Regions from separate parts of the Blastococcus sp. HT6-30 genome, predicted to be linked through region 3. Evidence: riboswitches for the same ligand, from Rfam matches in the RefSeq annotation. Region 3 holds a riboswitch; each other region holds the start of a gene.
What was found. A riboswitch is a leader RNA that binds a small molecule or an ion and turns the genes downstream of it on or off. The one in region 3 is predicted to bind cyclic di-AMP.

Region 1 (6,090 bases), 820 kb from region 3:
TGGCCGAGGAGCTCGCGAGCGCCAGCGCCCGCTGCCGCCCGGTGCTGGCCGACCCCGACCTGCTGGCCTCCGCCCTGCTCGACCCGGCAGGCGTGGCCCGGTTCGAGGCCGCGCTGCTGGAGGCGCTGGACGGCCCGGACGGGCTCACCGTGCTCGCCGCGCGGTTCGCCGCCCGGGCGGTGGTCCTGCAGGGCGCGGCCGCCGCCTACGAGGCCGCGGACCGCGCACTGGCCGAGCTGGCCGACGCCCTGGAGTGGGCCGCCGGGTTCCTCTGGCCGGTTGCGGCAGGGGCACTGGTCCTCGGCGGCGCCGGCCGGGTCGCAACCAACCCCTTCGGGGTCGCGGCCGACATCGCCGCCGTGCTCGACGACCCCGAGCGCTGGTTGACCGAGCACCCCGGGCTGGTCGATGACGTCATGGGCGCCCTGCCCGGTCTCGGCAGCAGCATGAGCCTGCTGACCGTCGGGCTGACCGGGCCGTGGCTCGGCGGGGCAGACGTCCGGGTGGCGGCTCGGCGGCTCGGCCGGCTGTGGCCGGACGGGAGCCCGGTGGTCACGCCGTTGCCCGGCGACGACTCGGGACCCGCGGTCGTCGCACCGCGGGGCGTGGACGACCTGCTCGGGGCGCTCGAGGTCCGCGCGCTGCGCTCCGGCCCCGAGCACGACACGATCGCCGTCCGGGTGGTCACCTCCGCCAACGGCAGCACCGCCTACGTCGTCGACATCCCCGGCACCGCCGACTGGAAGGCGCCGCTCGGGCCGGTCAACCCGCAGACCCACGACCTGGGCACCAACGTTCGGGTGCTCGGCGGCGACGCCACCACCCGTCAGCAGGCGATCGCCGAGGCGCTCCGGCGAGCGGGGGCAGGCCCCGCCGACCCGGTGATGCTCGTCGGGCACAGCCAGGGCGGCATGGTCGCCGTCCAGGCGGCCGCCGACGCCGGCACGCCGGACTTCGACTTCGACGTGCGCAGCGTGGTCACCACCGGCTCACCCATCGCGCGGGCGGAGGTGCCGTCGTCGGTGCAGGTGCTGGCGCTGGAGAACGCGCACGACGTCGTTCCGCAGCTGGACAGCCGGGACAACGACGACAGCCCGAACGTCACCACGGTCACCTTCGACGGCCAGTACGGCAGCATCGCGGACAACCACGGCATCGGGACGGCGTACCGGCCGGCCGCCCGCGCCATCGACGCCAGCGACGACCCGTCGCTGGTCGCCTTCCGGGCCGGCGCCGCGCCCTTCCTGGTCGGGCCCGGGGACGAGGCGACGGTGGTCGCGCACGTCTACGAGATCGGCAGGAGATGACCCGGCGCCCCGACCCGACCGACGGCCTGCCGCCTCACGGGCGGCGCGGCCGTGCTGGTGCTGGCGGGCTGCGGGCCCTCCGGGGATCCGGCGGTGCCCATCGAGACGATCGGCATCGGGATCGGGCAGCAGCTCGTCGCCCGTGACGACGTGGTCGAGCCGGCCAGGGGGGTGCGGTCGCGGTCGACCTGCTCGACGGGGCCCAGCGCGCGCCGCTGGGGGGAAGGGGGACCCCGGCCGCAGTAGTGCTCCGCCGGCGCCTTGGGCCCCTCGTCCTGGACGGTTCGGCAACTGCGCAGCCTGTGTGCACCAGGGCGTCGGGGCGCGGTCGGCGCGTCGACGGCTCGTCCTCGTCGCCGTGGCGCCGGGCACGATTCGGGCATCGATGGCGGTGGATCGTCCCGACGAGGCGGAGATCACGGTTCCTGCTGTGTTTGAGGTCGAGGCGGAGCCTCATCCGGCGAGGCAGGGGGCTGCGCCGACGCGTCCGCCGTCGTGCCACCTCCAGGGCGTGCGGGCGGAAGCGGTGCCACCAAGAGGCGTGAAAGCGCAGGTCACGACCGGTGGGGCGGGTGGGGCTCGAACCCACGACCCAGGGATTATGAGTCCCATGCTCTGACCGGCTGAGCTACCGCCCCGGCGCTGACAGCCTGCCAGATCGAGGCGACGCACCGCTCGGACCCGCCCGTGTCAGGAGGTGCGTCTCGTTACCGGGCTGTGACATCTGGCCGATCCGCTTGTACTGTCTGCCGCGGTCCACCTGACCTCGCTCCCGAACCCGGGGGCTCGGGCGGACCCCGCCGAACCGTGCGGCCGGATGGCCGGATGGACCGGGGACCCATGTTCTCTGGGGTGAATCCCGCCTGCGCCTCCACGGGCAGGTGGGTAGGGCCACGTTCCGGCCCGAACCCGTCAGCTGACCTGGTAGGCGGACCGAGGAACGGAGACCGTCGCCTTGGCGACCTCGCACGACCAGCACCACCCCACCGTGCCGACCCGCGGGGGCCTCCGCCGCATCGGTCGGGCCGCCACCGCACTGACCGCTCTGCTGGCCCTCTCCCTGCTGGGGACGACGGCTGCGACGGCCGCACCCGGCGACGCGAAGAGCGAGCACGACCGCGTCGCCCAGGAGGTCGCCTCCATCGAGCAGCGGGTCAAGGACGCCGAGGCCCGGCTGGAGCAGATGACGCTCCGCGCCGAGGAGGCCAGCGGCGCCGTGCTGCAGGCGGAGGCCGAGCTGGCGACCGCCCAGCAGCACGCCGACGCCATCGCGGCCGAGCTCGCCGCCGTCCGCGCGGCCGTGGCGCGCACCCAGGGGGACGTCGCGGCACTCGGCCGGGAGGCCTACATGGGCCAGGACGAGACGTTCAGCGAGATGGAGATGGTGCTGCACGCCGAGGGCCCCGGAGAGCTGCTCCAGCAGGCCGCCACCCTCGAGCTCCTCGGCGAGGACCGGGCCGAGGTGCTCGAGGAGCTCCGGGTGGCCGAGGCGCGGGAGGCCCGGCTGGACGAGGAGGCGCGCGCCGCCGTCGCCCAGCGGGATGCGGCCGCGCGCACCGCCCAGGAGGCCCAGGTGGCCGTCGATGCCCTCCTCGCCGAGGCGCAGGCCGAGTTCGACGCGCTCAGCGCGGAGAAGGCGGCGCTGGACGAGCAGCTGCGCGAGGCGGAGATCCGGATGCTGAGCATGCAGGGCACCGCCGATCCGGCGGGCACCTGGAACCAGCTGCAGGCCGCCGAGCAGGCCGTCGGCGCGGTCACCGCGACCGGCGGTGGCACCGGTCTCACCCAGGGCCGGGTCACGTCCTGCTACGGCGCCCGCTGGGGCACCATGCACCTCGGCGTGGACATCGCGGCGTCGATCGGCACCCCGATCTTCACGCCGGAGCCGGGCGTCGTCCTGCAGGCGGGGCCGGCCAGCGGGTTCGGTCTCGCGGTCGCCATCCAGCACCACGACGGCGTGATCACCGTCTACGGCCACATCAACCAGTTCTTCGTGACTCCGGGCCAGGTCGTGGAGGGCGGTCAGCAGATCGCCGAGGTCGGCAACCGCGGCCAGTCCACCGGGCCGCACCTGCACTTCGAGGTGCACCGCGGGGGCCTCTACGCCGACCGGACCAACCCGGTGCCGTGGCTGGCCCAGCGCGGCATCTCCCTCGGCGGCAGCTGCGGCTGATCCGGCTCGTCCGCATCGGCCGCACGGCGTCGTCGTCCAGGATGGTGCCGTGCGGACGACGGCGGGGGAGGGCACCTGGCTGCGCGCCGGGCTGCTCGTCGCGCTGCTGCTCGCGGGGGTGGTCGTGGCCCTCGTCGTCGACCTCCCCGGCCGGACCACGGTGCGCGGCTGGATCGAGCACGGGGACGCGCGCACCTGGGTGCTGCTGATCGCCGGCCAGGCGGCGGTGCTGCTGGCGCCGGTGCCGCGTTCGCTGGTCGCCGCGCTGGCCGGAGCCGTCCTCGGCTTTGGCCTCGGGGTGGCCGTGGTGCTCACCGGCTCGCTGCTGGCGGCCCTGGTCGCCTTCGCACTCGCGCGCGGGCTGGGCCGGCCGGCCGCCGAGCGGCTGGCGGGCCCGCGGGTGAGGAGCGCCGACCGGCTGTTCACCGACCGGGGCTTCGTCGCCGTGCTGGCGGGCCGGCTGATCCCGATGATGCCGTTCGTCGTGGTCAACTACGCCGCCGGCCTCAGCGGCGTCCGGCCGCGGACCTACGTGGCCGCCACCGCGGTCGGGCTGGTGCCCGGCACGGTGGTCCAGGTGGGCGTCGGCGCCTCGGCGGGTGCCGTTGCCGCGTGGGTGGGCACGCCGTCGGCCCTGCCGGTCGTCGCTGTCGTGGTCGTGCTGGTCCTCGGCGTCGCCGCCGCCTGGCACCGGTGGCGGCGACGCCGGGCGGAGCCAGGAGCGGATCTAGCCGCGCCCGAACAACCGGCCCAGCAGCCCCCCGGCGCCGCCCACGGTGCGCGCCGCGAGCTGCAGGATCGGCCCGCCGGGGATGCCCGGCACCTTCTGGACGATGGGCGCGAGCTGCAGCAGCCCGCCGACGTCGTGCACCTTGAGCGCGCGGCGGGCCACAGCCGGAACCGGGTTGACCCGGCCGGAGGCGGCATCGAGAAGCAGGTCGGCCGCGGCCTCGACGGCCGGCCCGTCGACGACGCCGGCCGGCAGGCGGCGCACCTGCCAGCCGCCTCCGTGCGCGGTGAACCCCCAGCCCCCGTCCGGCGTGACGAGGCTGACGCGCCCGAAGATGCCGGTCGAGGCGGCCAGCGCGCCGGTGACGTCGGTCAGCGCCGCCAGGCCGGACTGCAGGACGGCCGCCGACGGCGGCTCGGCCCCGCACGAGACGAGATCCAGTCCGTGGACGGCGAGCTCGTAGGCCTGGCCGAGCACGACGCTCAGCAGCGGTAGCCGGCCCACGACGGAGACCGCCGGTGCGGCGTCGAGCTCCACGGGCTCGTCGGCCAGGTAGCGCGCGGTCGCTTCGCGGTTGCGGCGCAGCGCGGCCAGCACCTCCTCGCGGGAGGCGTCGCGGTGCGCGGCCGTGACCCGGGCGTTCACCGCGTCGGGGTCCGGTGGCGTTCCCGGCCCACCGGCCCGCGCAGAGGTGATGAGGTCGTGCAGCGCGGCGTGGTCCTCCCAGCAGCCCAGGTGCACGCAGATCTCGTGCGCCCGCCAACCGGGCAGGCGCGACGGGCGGTCGAGGTCGATCGACGCGGCCTGCGCCAGGAAGGCGTCCCACGCGCCGAGCACCATGCCGGCGACCTCGTCACGATCGGCCTCGGCCATCCCCTGGTGTCCGCCCACGTCAGGCCCTTACCCGGGGCTCCGCCGTGCCAGGCATGGGAACGGCGGCGCCGTCCCGCTCGGGAACGGGCCCAGCCGCCACCACCCCGGCCTGCTCGGTCCTGGGTCCTGCAGCGGACGCACGCCTCGTGGCTCGACGACCACAACTAGTAATCACCGCCAGACGGTGCTCGCGCCTGCAACCCCGGCGCCACATGACTCTCCGTGAACGGATCTCGGAGTCCTAGCCCGGTGGCGTCTCCGCTCCTCGCGCCGGACCGTCGGCCGAGGGTGGGAGCCTGTGAATAGCCTGGAGTGGCTGGACGTCGCCCGGTGGGCGTGGTAGTGGCGGGCTGACCAGCGACAAGGCGCCGACGCCGGAATCACCGACCACTTTCGCCCCATCAGTCGCACCCGGGCTGGCGCGATGGGGTCACCATCGTGCAAACTTGTTCCGGGAGCCCTGCTCCGCCACTGCCGATAACGGCGCGTCACCGAATCGATGGGTCCGTAGGGGAAGACGAGACCGATCGAGTCGATGGAGGTGCCCCGTGCAGCGACGGTCAACCCAGGGTGTCGTCTTCGTGCACGCGTGCCCGAAGGCGCTCTGCCAGCACGTCGAGTGGGCGCTGGAACGCGTCGTCGGCGCGCCGGTCTCCCTGTCGTGGGCTGAGCAGCCCGCAGCGCACGGTTCCTACCGTGCTGAAGTGGCGTGGACAGGTTCGCCCGGTACCGGGGCCAAGCTCGTCGCTGCGCTGCGCGCGTGGCCGATGCTGCGCTTCGAGGTCACCGAGGAGGCCAGCCACGGCAACGATGGCGAGCGCATGTCCTACGTCCCCGGGCACGGGGTCTTCCGGGCTCCGACCAGCGCCAACGGCGACCTCATCGTCACCGAGCAGCAGCTGCGCCACCTGGCCGCCACCGCGACGTCGATCGAGGCGTTCCGCCACGGTGTCGACCAGCTGCTGGGCGCGGCCTGGGACGCCGATCTCGAGGTCTACCGGCACGCC
Region 2 (6,090 bases), 700 kb from region 3:
CGAGGAAGACCCCCGCGTCCGGGCGGACCCGGCGCACGACCGACAGCCGGGGGAACGGCTCCTCGGTGAGGCGCACCCACAGCGCCCGCTCGGGGAACCGCGAGCGGCGGTTGTACCGCGGCTTGTGCCGGGCGATCAGCCGGAGCTCGCGGACCGCCGCCTCGAGCCCGTGCGCGCAGGGGATCGAGTCCACCCGCTGCGCCAGGGAGACCATCTCGGTGATCCGGCTGCGCTGCTCGCCGGAGGTGAAGTAGCTGCGGACCCGGCTGCGCAGGTCGGTGGAGGTGCCGACGTAGAGCGGCTCCTCCCGGGGGCCGCGGAAGAGGTAGACGCCCGGACCGTGCGGTACGCCGTCGGCCAGGTGCCGCTTGCGCCGACGCTCCGGGTCGACCGTGCGCGTCAGGCCGGTGAGTTCCTCGAGGGTGGTGACGCCCAGTGGCCCGAGCCGCTCGAACAGGCCGTGGAGCACGTCCACCGTCGCGCGGGCGTCGTCGAGCGCGCGGTGGGTGGGCGAGGTCGTGGCCGAGAAGTACGGGGCGAGGGTGGCCAGCTTGCAGTTGGGCACCTCGTCGCGGCTGAGCAGCCGCCGGGCCAGGACAGCGGTGTCGACCGACGCCGCGGCGGGCCAGGCCAGCCCGTTCTCGGCGCACGCCGCCTTGAGGAACCCCAGGTCGAACGGGGCGTTGTGCGCGACGAGCACCGCGTCGCGGGTGAACTCCAGGAAGGCCGGGAGGACGGCCCCGATCCGCGGCGCCGCCGCGACCATCGTGGACGTGATCCCGGTGAGCACGCTGATGTAGGGCGGGATCTCGTGGCCGGGGTCGACCAGCGTCTGGAACTCGCCGAGCACCTGGCCGCCGCGGATCTTCACCGCGCCGATCTCGGTGATCGCGCTGTCCTTCGGTGACCCGCCGGTGGTCTCGAGGTCGACGACGACGAAGGTCACCTGCGCCAACGGCGTCCCGACGTCGGCGATCGTGACCTGCTGGTAGCGCGGTGGAGCGGGAACCGGTGGCACGGGGCGGACGCTAGGGCGGGGTGCTGACAGTCCGGGGGACGCGCGCCGCCGGCCGCCCGTGCGGCCCCCCCGACCGGGGGTTCCCGGTCGGGGGGTGGGCGGGACACCATTCGTCCCGGTGGGACGTCTGGGGTGTCGCCGGCTCGAGTCGGGGGAGGGAACCGGATGCGCGCGCGCGCCTGGTCGGGCCCCGCCGCTGCTGTGGGGCGCCGGACGCTGGTGGCCGTCCTCGCGGTCTGCACGGTGGCGCTGGTGCCCACCGGGCCTGCGGCCGCCGCGCCCAGCGACCAGCCGGGTGGCACGTCGGGCGTGCTGGACAGCCGCGCCCTGGACCGGCTCCAGCGGCGCGCCGCCGAGGTGCAGGAGGAGCTCCGCGCGCGGCAGGACGACATCGTCGCCGCCCGTGCGGCGCTCGCCGAGGCGCAGGTGGCGGTCGAGGAGGCCGAGGCGGTCCTCGCCGATGCGCAGGGCGTGCTGGCCGGGTACCAGCGGGAGGTGGCCGGCTACGCCTCCGCCGTCTACCGGGACGGCGGAGCGCTGACCCCCCTGACCCTCCTGCTCAGAGCGGGCGACCCGGGTGAGGTGCTCTCCGCCCTGGGCTTCCTCGACGCCGTGGACGCGCACGCCGCCGACGTCATCGGCGTCGCGGAGGGGCACCGGCGCGCCGCCCTGGAGGAGGAGGAGCGGGCCCAGGGTGCGCTCGGGCAGGCCCGGGCGCGGGCCGACGAGGTGAGCGCCCGGGTCGCCGCGCTCGAGGAGGCCGCGGCCGCGGTCACGGCGGAGCTCGACGAGGCCCTGCAGGTCGTCGACGGCCAGCTGTCCCGGTTGCAGCGCGAGCAGCTGGACGTCAACGAGCAGACGGCGGCCAGCTGGCGCGCCTACGTGGACCAGTTGCGCGCCGCGGGCGTCGACACCGTGCCCGCCGCCGCGCTGCGCGACCCGGCTCGGGGCCTGCCGGACGGGCTGGTGCCCGTGGCTGCCGGCGGGGGCGGGGCCCAGCGCGGGGTCGCCCAGCTGCCGGGGCAGCCCAGCTCGCTGCTGGTGCTGCCCGTGGAGACGCTGACGGCGGTGAGCGCGGCGATGGAGGCGCTCGGGCGGCCGTACGCCCCCGGTACGGCGGGGCCGGACTCCTGGGGCTGCGGCACGCTGGTGCAGGCCGCGTTCGAGCGGGCCGGCGTCCCGGTGCCGGCCACGCAGGGGGAGCTGTTCGCGACCGCCACCCCCGTGGCCGCCGCCGACGTGCTCCCCGGCGACCTCGTCTTCCTCGGCTCCGGCGAGGCCGGGCTGGGGCATGTCGGCATGGCGCTGGACCAGCGCACGATGCTCGCCGCCGACGCCCGGGCCGGCGCCGTGGTGGTCCGGACGCTGCCGGCCGACCAGGTGCTGGCGGTCGGGCGACCCGGCCTGGGCCAGCGGCCCGCCGTCCCGGTGCCCGGACCGGCTCCGGGGGCGCTGCGGACCGAGTGCGGCAACACGGTCTACCCACCGAGCTATGACGGCGCCCGCGCCTGGGGTGGCTATCCGAACGGGCTCATCCCGCCCAGCGCGATGTGCCCGCTGGGCGTCGGCGGGCACTGGCTGCGCTGCGACGCGGCGGCCGCCTACCGGGCGATGTCCTCGGCGTACTCGGCCGATCTCGGCGCTCCGCTCTGCATCACCGACTCCTACCGCACGTACGCCGGCCAGGTCCGGCTGTACGGGGAGAAGCCGGCCCTCGCCGCGGTCCCCGGCACGAGCAACCACGGCTGGGGCCTCGCGGTGGACCTCTGCGGCGGCGTCCAGTCGTTCGGGACGCGGCAGTACTCCTGGATGGTGGCGAACGCGGGCCGGTTCGGCTTCCTGCACCCGACCTGGGCCGATCCCGGCAACGGGCGTGAGGAGCCCTGGCACTGGGAGTACGCCGGCACGTGAGGCCGGCTGCCGGACGGCGGCGCGGCGGAAATGTCGGCGCCTCGCCCTACCGTGCGGAACGACTCACGGAGGAGAAGAAGCGATGCTCATCGACTGCGACACCTGCACCGTCCGGGGGACCGGCTGCGCCGACTGCGTGGTGACCGTCCTGCTCGGCGCGCCGCCGGGATGGCAGGGGACCGACCCGGTGGTGGTCCCGATGACCGGCCGCTCGCGCGGTGGGTCCGCAGCGGCCGCGGCGGAGGACGTCGTGGTGCCTCCGCCGGGCGTGGTGGTGGAGTTCGACGACGTGGAGCGCCGGGCCGTCCGCGCGCTGGCGGAGGGAGGGCTCGTGCCTCCGCTGCGGCATCCTCACGGTTCCGACGGTCACGGTGGCGAGGGGCCGGGGCGGCGCACGGGCTGATCGTCCCGGTGCCGGTCGCGGTGTCCGCCCGTGCACCCGATCGGGTGAACGCCCAGGTGGAGGGGCCGTGCGGGACGGGAAGCCGAGCGCATGCGTTCCCACGGTCCACATTTGTCACAGGCGCATCACGATCGTTAAGGTCGTCGCCGTTCGGCCGGGTGGTCGTCATCCGTCGAAGGGTGGCCCCGACCGAACACCGCCTAATCACCGCGCGGCGTGCAGCACCGGCGCCCGCGGTGTACCGGGGACCCACCGCAGTTCCGGGGTGAGTTCTCCTGCGGCCGGCTCGCCGGCCCGCGGGGGATAGGGCCAGTCTTCCCAGCCCGAACCCGTCAGCTAACTCGGTCGGCGGTTGCAGAGGAAGAAACGGAGTGCCGCCGCACGTGGCGACCCCTCACGCACCGCTGACGCAGGCCCCCGAACGAGCTCCCGCCGCCGGCGGGCGCAGCTCCGCGAGCGCCCGCAGCTCCGGACCGCTCCGGTCCGGCGTGCTGGTCAGCGCGGCTGCCGCCCTGACCGTCATCGTCATCCCCGGCACCGCAGTCGCCGTTCCCGGTGCGGCCGACGAGGTCGCCGCGCAGGTGGCCGAGGCCAACCACGAGCTCGAGGTCCTCTCCGAGCAGCTCAACGACGCACGCGTCGCGCTCGAGAGGCACGAGGGCGCCGCCCGGGCCGCCGGCGACGCCGTCGCGGCCGCCGAGGCCCGGCTCGGCGCCCTGGACGGGCACATCCGCAGGCTCGCCCGCAGCGCCTACACCGGCAGCGGACTGACCCGGCTCGACGCCCTGCTGTCGAGCGACTCGGCCGACCAGATGGTGTCCCAGCTCGGGATCCTCGACGCGATCGCCGGGCACACCAACGAGGTCCTCACCGAGGTCTCGTCGGCGGCCGACGACGCGGAGCAGTCCCGGAAGGCCGCTGCGAAGGCCGCCGAGGACGCCCGGCGCACCGTGGTCGAGATCGCCGCGAAGCAAGAGGACCTCGAGACGAGGATCGCCGACTACCAGCGGCGGTACGACGCGCTCACCGCCCCGCAGCAGGCCCAGGTGGCCCAGGCGCACGGTGGCAACAGCCTCCCCGCGCCCACGGCGGTCACGGCGTCCAGCGCCGCCGCCCAGGTCGCGGTGAACACCGCGCTCGCGCAGATCGGCGATCCGTACGTCTGGGGCGCCGGTGGGCCGAACGCCTTCGACTGCTCGGGCCTGACGTCCTACGCCTACGCCGCGGCCGGCGTCACGCTGCCGCACTCCAGCAAGTCGCAGTCGCAGATGGGCCGGCCGGTCTCCCGCGGCGAGCTGCAGCCCGGCGACCTGGTGTTCTTCTACACCCCGGTCAGCCACGTCGGCATGTACATCGGCAACGGGCGGATGGTGCACGCCTCCACGTCGGGCCAGCCGGTGAAGGTGGCGAGCGTGGACTCGATGGGGAACTACAACAGCGCCCGGCGGATCGTCCGCTGAGAAACACCCCCTGGCCCCCACCGCTCGCAGGCTCGCGGCGGGATCCTGCAGGGGGCGCATCGCAGCGAAGGATGTCAGCCGGCTGATGGACACTCTGCTCCCGCCGGGGGCCACGACGGGCCGGTGACCTCTTCGGAGGCCACCGGATCTCCGTCCGCGGGCCTGACCGAGGGGTCGCCGACGTCAGCGTGCTCCGCCGCCCGGTGGCCGATCCCCGCCGGCGGCCACGCGCACCCTCCGGGGCGTCCACGAGTGGCTCACCGCCATCGCGGCCGGCAGGCGCTGGGCATCACCGCCGGGGCGACGGCGACGTAGCACCCGCGCCGGGTGTGGCCTACCGGCCGCTCCGGACGCGCCGCCGGTCCCCGTGTGGCCGGCCTGGTGGGCCGACAGCCCGCCGTCGAGCCTGGAGGCGTTCCTGCAGTTGGTCTGCGAGGGGTACCCGCGGAGTGCGCCGCCCGCACGGGGTTCCCGGGCCGGTGCGGACGGCCGGCGCACCTAGGATCGACCAGGTGGACGGCGGAGGGCGGGCAGGCGCCCGGGCCGCGCTCCTGACGGCGGCGGTCCTCGGGATCGCCCTCGTCGTCGTGATCGTGGTCCGCACGCCCTGGGAGGTGCTCCCGGAGCCGCCCGGTGGCCACACCGCGCCCGATCCCGCCGCGGGGCTGGCTCCTGCGCAGCTGGACCGGGCGGAGGCCTTCGCGGCCGCCCTGCGCCCCGCCTCGCTGCTCTCGATGGCGCTCGGGCTGGCCGTCTCGGCGGTCCTGGGCCTGACCCGGCTCGGCGGCCGGCTCGTGCACGCCGTGGCGGCCCCGCTGGGCGGCCGCTGGTTCGTCCAGGTGCTGGTCGGCGTGCCGGCCCTCGTGGTCGTCGGCCGCCTGGCGACTCTCCCGGTGTCGGCCTACGCCGAGACGGTCCGCCGCCGGTACGGCCTGTCCACCCGCGGGTGGGGCCTCTGGCTGCGCGACGTCGCCGTCTCGGTGGCCATCAGCGCGGCGCTCACGGCCGTGGTGGTCCTGGTCGTCCTCTGGCTGGTGCGCCGCGCCCCGCGCACCTGGTGGGCGTGGGCCGGGGGAGCGGCGGCGGCCCTCGTGGTGATCGGTTCCTTCCTCTACCCGGTGGTCATCGAACCGGCGTTCAACTCGTTCGAGCCGCTGCCGGCGGGGGAGCTGCGCACCGACCTGCTCGCGCTGGCCGACGAGAACGGCACCCCGGTGCAGGACGTCCTCGTCTCCGACGCCTCCCGCCGCACGACGGCCCTCAACGCCTACGTCTCCGGCTTCGGGTCAACCCGCCGC
Region 3 (6,090 bases):
ATGCCCCAGCCGGGCTTCCCGGTCCCGCGGGCGCCGCCTGCGCCACCGTCACCGAGCAGCTCGTCGCCACGCTGAGCGACCTCCGGGCTCGCATCGACGTCCTCGACAAGGCCATCGCGGAAAGCCTCGCCCTGCATCACGACGCCACGGTCTTCACCAGCCTGCCCCGCGCCGGCATCAACCGCGCCGCGCTGCTGCTGGCTGAGATCGGTGATTGCCGCGCCCGCTTCCCCGACGACACCGCCCTGGCCGCCGCAGCTGGAGTGGCGCCCTCGACCCGGGCCAGCGGCAAACGCCATCACGTCGCGTTCCGGCACTCCTGCGACAAGAAGCTGCGAGAAGCACTCATCGACTTCGCCGCCGACAGCCGCCAGGCCAGCCCCTGGGCCGCCGACATCTACCAGCGAGCCCGCGACCGTGGCGCCCGCCACCCTCACGCCGTTCGCATCCTCGCCCGAGCCTGGTGCCGGATCATCTGGCGCTGCTGGACCGACAACACCGCCTACGACCCCGCCCGCTACAACGGCCTACAACAACTCCTGACCGCCGCGGGTTGACACAGGGCTCTCAGCCCCCGGGCGGCGGCTCCCGGCGGACGAGGTCGCCGACGGCCTCCTCCAACCGGGCCCACGAGCCGCTCCACTCCACCAGCGGGTCGAGGATCCGCTCGAAGACGGCGAGCTGCTGGTCGAAGGCGTCCAACTGGGCCCGCATCGCCGCGATCGAGGTGCGCTGCGCGGTCACCATCTCCATGATCGCGCGCAGCTGGGCGGCCGACATCGCGCCGGGCGGACTGGGCAGGGCCGGCAGCGGGAGCCGGGACGTCGCACTGCCGGCCAGGGTGCGGGCGCGGTCGGTGAAGAACCGCAGCTGGCTCACGAACTCGTCGATCGACCGCCCTACGATCCCGCTCTGCGGGTCGGTGCGGTCGCCGTCGGCCTCGGTCATCGCTCCCCCTCCGGCTGTCCTGCCCCCCCCGACCCTAGGCAGGACGGGCCGACGGTGCCCGGTCAGCCGTCGGCGGGGCGGTTCCGGATCTCCTCCTCCGTCGCCCGGGTAGCGGCTCAGGGTCACCCGACTGCGACACGGCCACCATCTCCCCGGCTCCCGGGGCGGCCCGGGCAACACTCGGGGAGATGCCCACACACCGCACGACGACGTCCCGGGCGGGTTCCGCGCCCATCCGACGGCCGGACCGGGCGCGGTCCCTGCTCCTCGCGGCCGTCGTCGTCGCCGCGCTGACCGGCTACGCCTCCACGCCCGTCCGACCGGCCTCCTTCTCCGGCGGCGGACCCGCGACGGCCACCACCACTCCCCCATCGCCCGAGCAGACGTCGGCGGACGTGTCCGTGGACGCCGTGCTCGCCGGACTGGACCGCCGGGCTCAGGTGTCGCAGCTGTTCGTGGCCGGCGTTCCGCTGGACGGGCTGGGCGCGGGCACGGCCGTCGTCGGCGAGGGGGTCGGCGGGGTCTTCCTGCAGGGCCGGACCACCTTGGCCGCACCGGAGCTCGCCGCCACCACGGCCGCCTGGCAGGAGGCGGCGCCCGGCCCCGACCTCTGGATCGCCGCCGACCAGGAGGGTGGCGCAGTCCAGACCCTCAAAGGCTCCGGGTTCGACGTGCTCCCGCCGGCGGTGGAGCAGGGGGTGCTGGCGGTCGGCGAGCTCGGTGCGCTCGCCGACCGGCTGGGAGCCGCGATGTCCGGTGCCGGCCTGAACCTCAACCTCGCCCCGGTGGCCGACGTCGTTCCCCCGGGCACCGAGGCGGGCAACGCGCCGATCAGCGCGTTCGGCCGGCAGTACGCCGGCGCCGGCCCCGCGGTGGCAGCCGCTGCCGCGACGATGGCCGACGGGCTGGCATCGCACGGCGTCGTCCCGACGTTCAAGCACTTCCCCGGCCTGGGCCGGGTGTCCGAGAACACCGACATCACCAGCGACGTCGTCGACCCGGTGACCGCCGCCGGCGACGAGCAGGTCACCGCCTTCGCCGATGCGCTCGCCCGCACCGCGGCCGACCCGTTCGTGATGACGTCGTCGGCGACCTATCCCCGAATCGACCCGGAGGAGCAGGCCGCGTTCTCCCGCGCCGTGGTCACCGACCTGCTCCGCGACCGGCTGGACTTCGACGGGGTGGTCGTCTCCGACGACCTGGGTGCCGCCGAGGCGGTGGCGGACATCCCGCCGGGCGAGCGCGCCGTCCGCTTCCTCGCGGCCGGGGGCACGCTGGTGCTGACCGTCGACGCCGGTCTGGTGCCGGAGATGGTCGACGCCGCCGTGGCCCGAGCGGAGACCGACCCCGCCTTCGCCGCGACCGTCGACGCCGCCGTCCGCACCGCCCTCACCGCCAAGGCCGAGGCCGGCCTCCTCGGCTGAGCCCGGAAACGACGAGTTCGGCGATCTCCCCCCCATCACGCGCGTGAAGGGGACGAGATCACCGATCTGGTCGGTGGGTGATCGGGGGAGCCAGCTGCGCTCAGTACCAGCCGGTCGCCCGCGAGTGCGACCACGCGCCGCACGGCGAGCCGTAGCGGTTCTCGATGTAGATCAGCCCGGCGTCGATCTGCCGGTAGCCGTCGGAGGTCTTGGCGATGCCCGTCCCGGCCCACGTCGAGTTGAGGAACTGCGGGATGCCGTACGCGGTGCTGGTCGGGTTCTGCGCGTTGGGGTTCCAGCCGCTCTCCTTGCCCCACAGGCTCTCCAGGCAGCTGAACTCGCCGGCGCTGCCGACCTTGCTCATCGCGTACTGCTTGAACGACCCGGCAGGGGCGGCAGGTGCCGCCGGGGCGCTGGTCGCGCGCGCCGGAGCGGGGACGGCTGCCTGGGCGCGGGCGGCCTCGGCACGAGCCGTCTCCGCGCGCGCGGCTTCGGCGCGGGCGGCCTCGGCGCGGGCGGCCTCGGCGCGGGCGGCCTCGGCGCGGGCGGCCTCGGCGCGGGCGGCCTCGGCGCGGGCGGCCTCCTCGGCCGCGATGCGGGCCGCCTCCTCGGCGGCCCGGCGATCGAGCTCGGCCTGCTCCGCGGCGGCCCGGGCCTCGGCGGCCGCAGCCCGCTCGGCGGCGCGCTCGCTGCGGCTCGCCGCCAGCGGGGCGAGGCTGTCGACGGCGGACTGCACCGTGTCGGCGGCGGGCGCCTCGGCGGTGATCCCGAGCTGCTCGGCGACGCTGACCGACGCCAGCTGCGGCTCGTCCTGCGCGGTCGGCTCGTCGGTGACGACGACGTTGGCGATCAGCCCGCCGGCGGCGACGACGGCCAGCAGCAGCGCCGGACGGCGGACCCGGCCGGCGCTACGCCGTCCGCCCTCGGGCCGGAGGGCGCGGGTGATCGAGGTGGCGCGAAGCTTCATGGGGAGGAACTGCTCCAGGGGCGGGGCACAGCGGGGCAGCGGAGGCTGCACGGACTGCTGCGGGGTGGTCGAGTGGCAGCGGCGGTCGGGTGGTGCGCCCGGGCGCTCAGCGCGGGGAAGGCGCGCGCGAGGCCCCGTACCGGCTGCGGTTCCTTACAGGGTGGGCCCGCAGGGTCACCACGCGGCGGCTCTCCGTTTCTTCCGTCGTGCCGCCTACCGGGTCAGCTGACGGATTCGGGCGGGAAGCGGCCCTACCCGCGCCGCCACGTGCTCGGCGCGCGATTCACCCCAGTGCTGCGGTGGGTCCCCGGCTCGCCCGCAACTCGACGGCAGCGGGCGACTCGGCGGCGCCCGGCGGACCTCCCCGGGTGGGGAGAGAACGAACGGCCGGGCGGGGCCCACGGTAACCAGCGTTATCCGTTCGTGACAATCCCCTGCCGGGAAAAGGAACGTGACGCGACCCTCAGGGCAACCGCCAGACGGTGGTCCGGCGCACCGGTGCGGGCCGGCCTGGCGACGGTTCGGTGTCGGGCACGTCGTAGGCGGCCAGGGACTGCAGCCGGTCCTCCGGGAGGTAGACGCGCCCCGGATCGCCGACCAGCACCTCCACGCCGCGGGCACGTGCGGCCTCCAGGAAGGGCAGCACCCGGTCGGTCATCTCTCGGTCGTAGCAGACGTCGCCGGCCAGGATCACCGCCACGTCCGGCGGTTCGGCGCCCAGCACGTCACCCACCGGCGTGATGCCCGGCGTTCCGTTCCGCTCGGCGTTCACGATCACGGCGGTCAGCGCGAAGGGGTCGACGTCGCTGGCGAGCACGGACGTCGCCCCGGCACGGACCGCCGCCACGGCGACCAGCCCGCTGCCGGCGCCGAGATCCAGCACCGCCCGCCCCGCGACCAGGTCGGGGTGGTCGAGCACGTACCGCGCCAGCGCCTGTCCGCCCGGCCAGGCCGCCGCCCAGAACGGCGGATCGGTGGAGGTGCGCCCCTGCTCGGTCTCCATGGCCTCCCACAGGGCGACGACGTCGGCGGCCACCAGCAGCTCCACCTCGGGCACCAGTTCGGGCCGCACCGCGCGGGTGTGGGCGCGGACGAACTCCGGGGGGACGGGACGGTCGGCCGGCACCGGGGCAGTCAACCGCACCGGCGGGACGACGGCGCAATCGAGGTGCCGTCGCTCAGGCCTGGGGCGCCCACGACGGCAGCTTCCCCGGTCGGCCGGAGACCCAGCGCCTCGTCGACGCCCACCATCCGGGCGTTGCTCCCGGAGTTGCAGGTGCTGATCCGGGGACGCCTCGGGGAACGCTCCCGGAGCGCCGCGACCGGTCAGCTCGTCGGCTTCGCCGGTGCCGCCCGACGGGCGATCAGCCGCCAGTAGCTGCCCGGCACGAGCCGCACGAGCACGTCGGGAACCTTCGCGGTCCAGCCGATCAGCAGCCGCGGACGACGACGCTCGATCGCCGCGACGATCTGCGCGGCGGCGTCCTCCGGCGGCATCCGGAGCAGCGTGGCGAACCGCTTGCGCCCCTCCTCGTACTCCGCCACCGACACGCCCGAGCCGGTCCGGGCGCTCTCGGCGATGCGCGTGCGGACGCCGCCGGGGTGCACCACAGTCACGCCGATGCCGTCCTCGGCCAGCTCGTGCCGCAGCGCCTCGGTGAACCCCCGGACGGCGAACTTGCTGGCCGCGTAGGCGGCCTGGCCGGCCGGGGCGACGATGCCGAAGACGCTGGACACGTTCACCACGTGCGCGCCGGGGTGCGTCTTGAGCACCGGCAGCAGGGCGTGGGTGAGCTGGACGACGGCGCGCACGTTGATCGCCATCACCCACTCGAACTCCTCCAGGGTGACCTGGTCGAAGCGCCCGCCGAGCGCGACCCCGGCGTTGTTGACCAGCAGCGTCGTCTCCGGGTGCTCGGCGACGAGCGTCGCCGCCACCCGGGCGGTCGCCTCGTCGTCGGCGAGGTCGGCTACGTGGGTGGCGATCCGCAGCCCCGGGTGGTCGGCACGGATCCGCCCGGCCACCCCCTCGAGCCGCTCGGCATCGCGGTCCAGCAGCACCAGGTGGCTGCCCCGCCCGGCCAGCTGCGCGGCGAGCGCTTCGCCGATGCCGCTCGCCGCGCCGGTGACGACGGCCGTTCCGCCCGCGAACGCGTAGGGACCCATCACGCCATCGTCCGCTCGGCGACGGCGCCGGCCAGCGCTCGCGGCTGGAAGGTCATGCCCTCGTCCTCCAGGGAGCCGCGGCGCATCAGCGCGACGTCGCGCAGGTAGTTCTGGTGCAGCCGCCAGGGCGCGCGGCCGCCCTGCTTGGGCAGGCCGGCGAGACTGCGCTGCACGTACCCGGCCGCAAGGTCCAGGAACGGCGCGTCGGCCCCCTCCGGCGGGGCGACCGGGGTCGCCGACACGTAGCCGTGCGCGTCCATGTGGTCCAGGAGCCGGACGACGTAGCCGTTGACCAGGTCGGCCTTGAGCGTCCAGGAGGCGTTGGTGTAGCCGATGACCATGGCGAAGTTGGGCACGCCGGAGAGCATCATCCCCTTGTAGGAGACCGTCTCGGGCAGCTCGACGGGCTCTCCGTCCACGGCGAGGGTCATGCCGCCGGCCGGGAGCAGGTTCAGCCCGGTCGCGGTGACCACGACGTCGGCGGCGAGGTGCTCTCCCGATTCCAGCTCGATGCCGTCCTCGGTGAAGGTGCGGATCCGGTCGGTGGCGATCGAGGCCCTCCCCTGCCGCAGGGCGCGGAACAGG

Region 1: it holds a riboswitch for cyclic di-AMP, as region 3 does, so the genes downstream of both, ABC795_RS06400 (peptidoglycan DD-metalloendopeptidase family protein) here and ABC795_RS10390 (transglycosylase SLT domain-containing protein) in region 3, are expected to answer to the same signal.
Region 2: it holds a riboswitch for cyclic di-AMP, as region 3 does, so the genes downstream of both, ABC795_RS07005 (NlpC/P60 family protein) here and ABC795_RS10390 (transglycosylase SLT domain-containing protein) in region 3, are expected to answer to the same signal.

Annotation. Positions count from the first base shown of each region.
Region 1 is NZ_CP155792.1:1,322,429-1,328,518, forward strand. It holds gene ABC795_RS06390 (alpha/beta hydrolase) at 1-1,307, shown strand, start outside; tRNA gene ABC795_RS06395 (tRNA-Ile) at 1,872-1,945, opposite strand; cyclic di-AMP (ydaO/yuaA leader) riboswitch at 2,096-2,252, shown strand; gene ABC795_RS06400 (peptidoglycan DD-metalloendopeptidase family protein) at 2,263-3,480, shown strand; gene ABC795_RS06405 (maleylpyruvate isomerase N-terminal domain-containing protein) at 4,208-5,101, opposite strand; gene ABC795_RS06410 (DUF3145 domain-containing protein) at 5,632-6,090, shown strand, end outside.
Region 2 is NZ_CP155792.1:1,443,746-1,449,835, forward strand. It holds gene ABC795_RS06990 (DEDD exonuclease domain-containing protein) at 1-1,018, opposite strand, end outside; gene ABC795_RS06995 (D-alanyl-D-alanine carboxypeptidase family protein) at 1,184-2,929, shown strand; gene ABC795_RS07000 (hypothetical protein) at 3,012-3,332, shown strand; cyclic di-AMP (ydaO/yuaA leader) riboswitch at 3,520-3,699, shown strand; gene ABC795_RS07005 (NlpC/P60 family protein) at 3,716-4,792, shown strand; gene ABC795_RS07010 (M48 family metallopeptidase) at 5,305-6,090, shown strand, end outside.
Region 3 is NZ_CP155792.1:2,144,333-2,150,422, forward strand. It holds gene ABC795_RS10375 (IS110 family transposase) at 1-557, shown strand, start outside; gene ABC795_RS10380 (hypothetical protein) at 568-948, opposite strand; gene ABC795_RS10385 (glycoside hydrolase family 3 N-terminal domain-containing protein) at 1,137-2,372, shown strand; gene ABC795_RS10390 (transglycosylase SLT domain-containing protein) at 2,473-3,339, opposite strand; cyclic di-AMP (ydaO/yuaA leader) riboswitch at 3,534-3,678, opposite strand; gene ABC795_RS10395 (50S ribosomal protein L11 methyltransferase) at 3,803-4,465, opposite strand; gene ABC795_RS10400 (SDR family NAD(P)-dependent oxidoreductase) at 4,666-5,505, opposite strand; gene ABC795_RS10405 (NAD(P)/FAD-dependent oxidoreductase) at 5,505-6,090, opposite strand, start outside.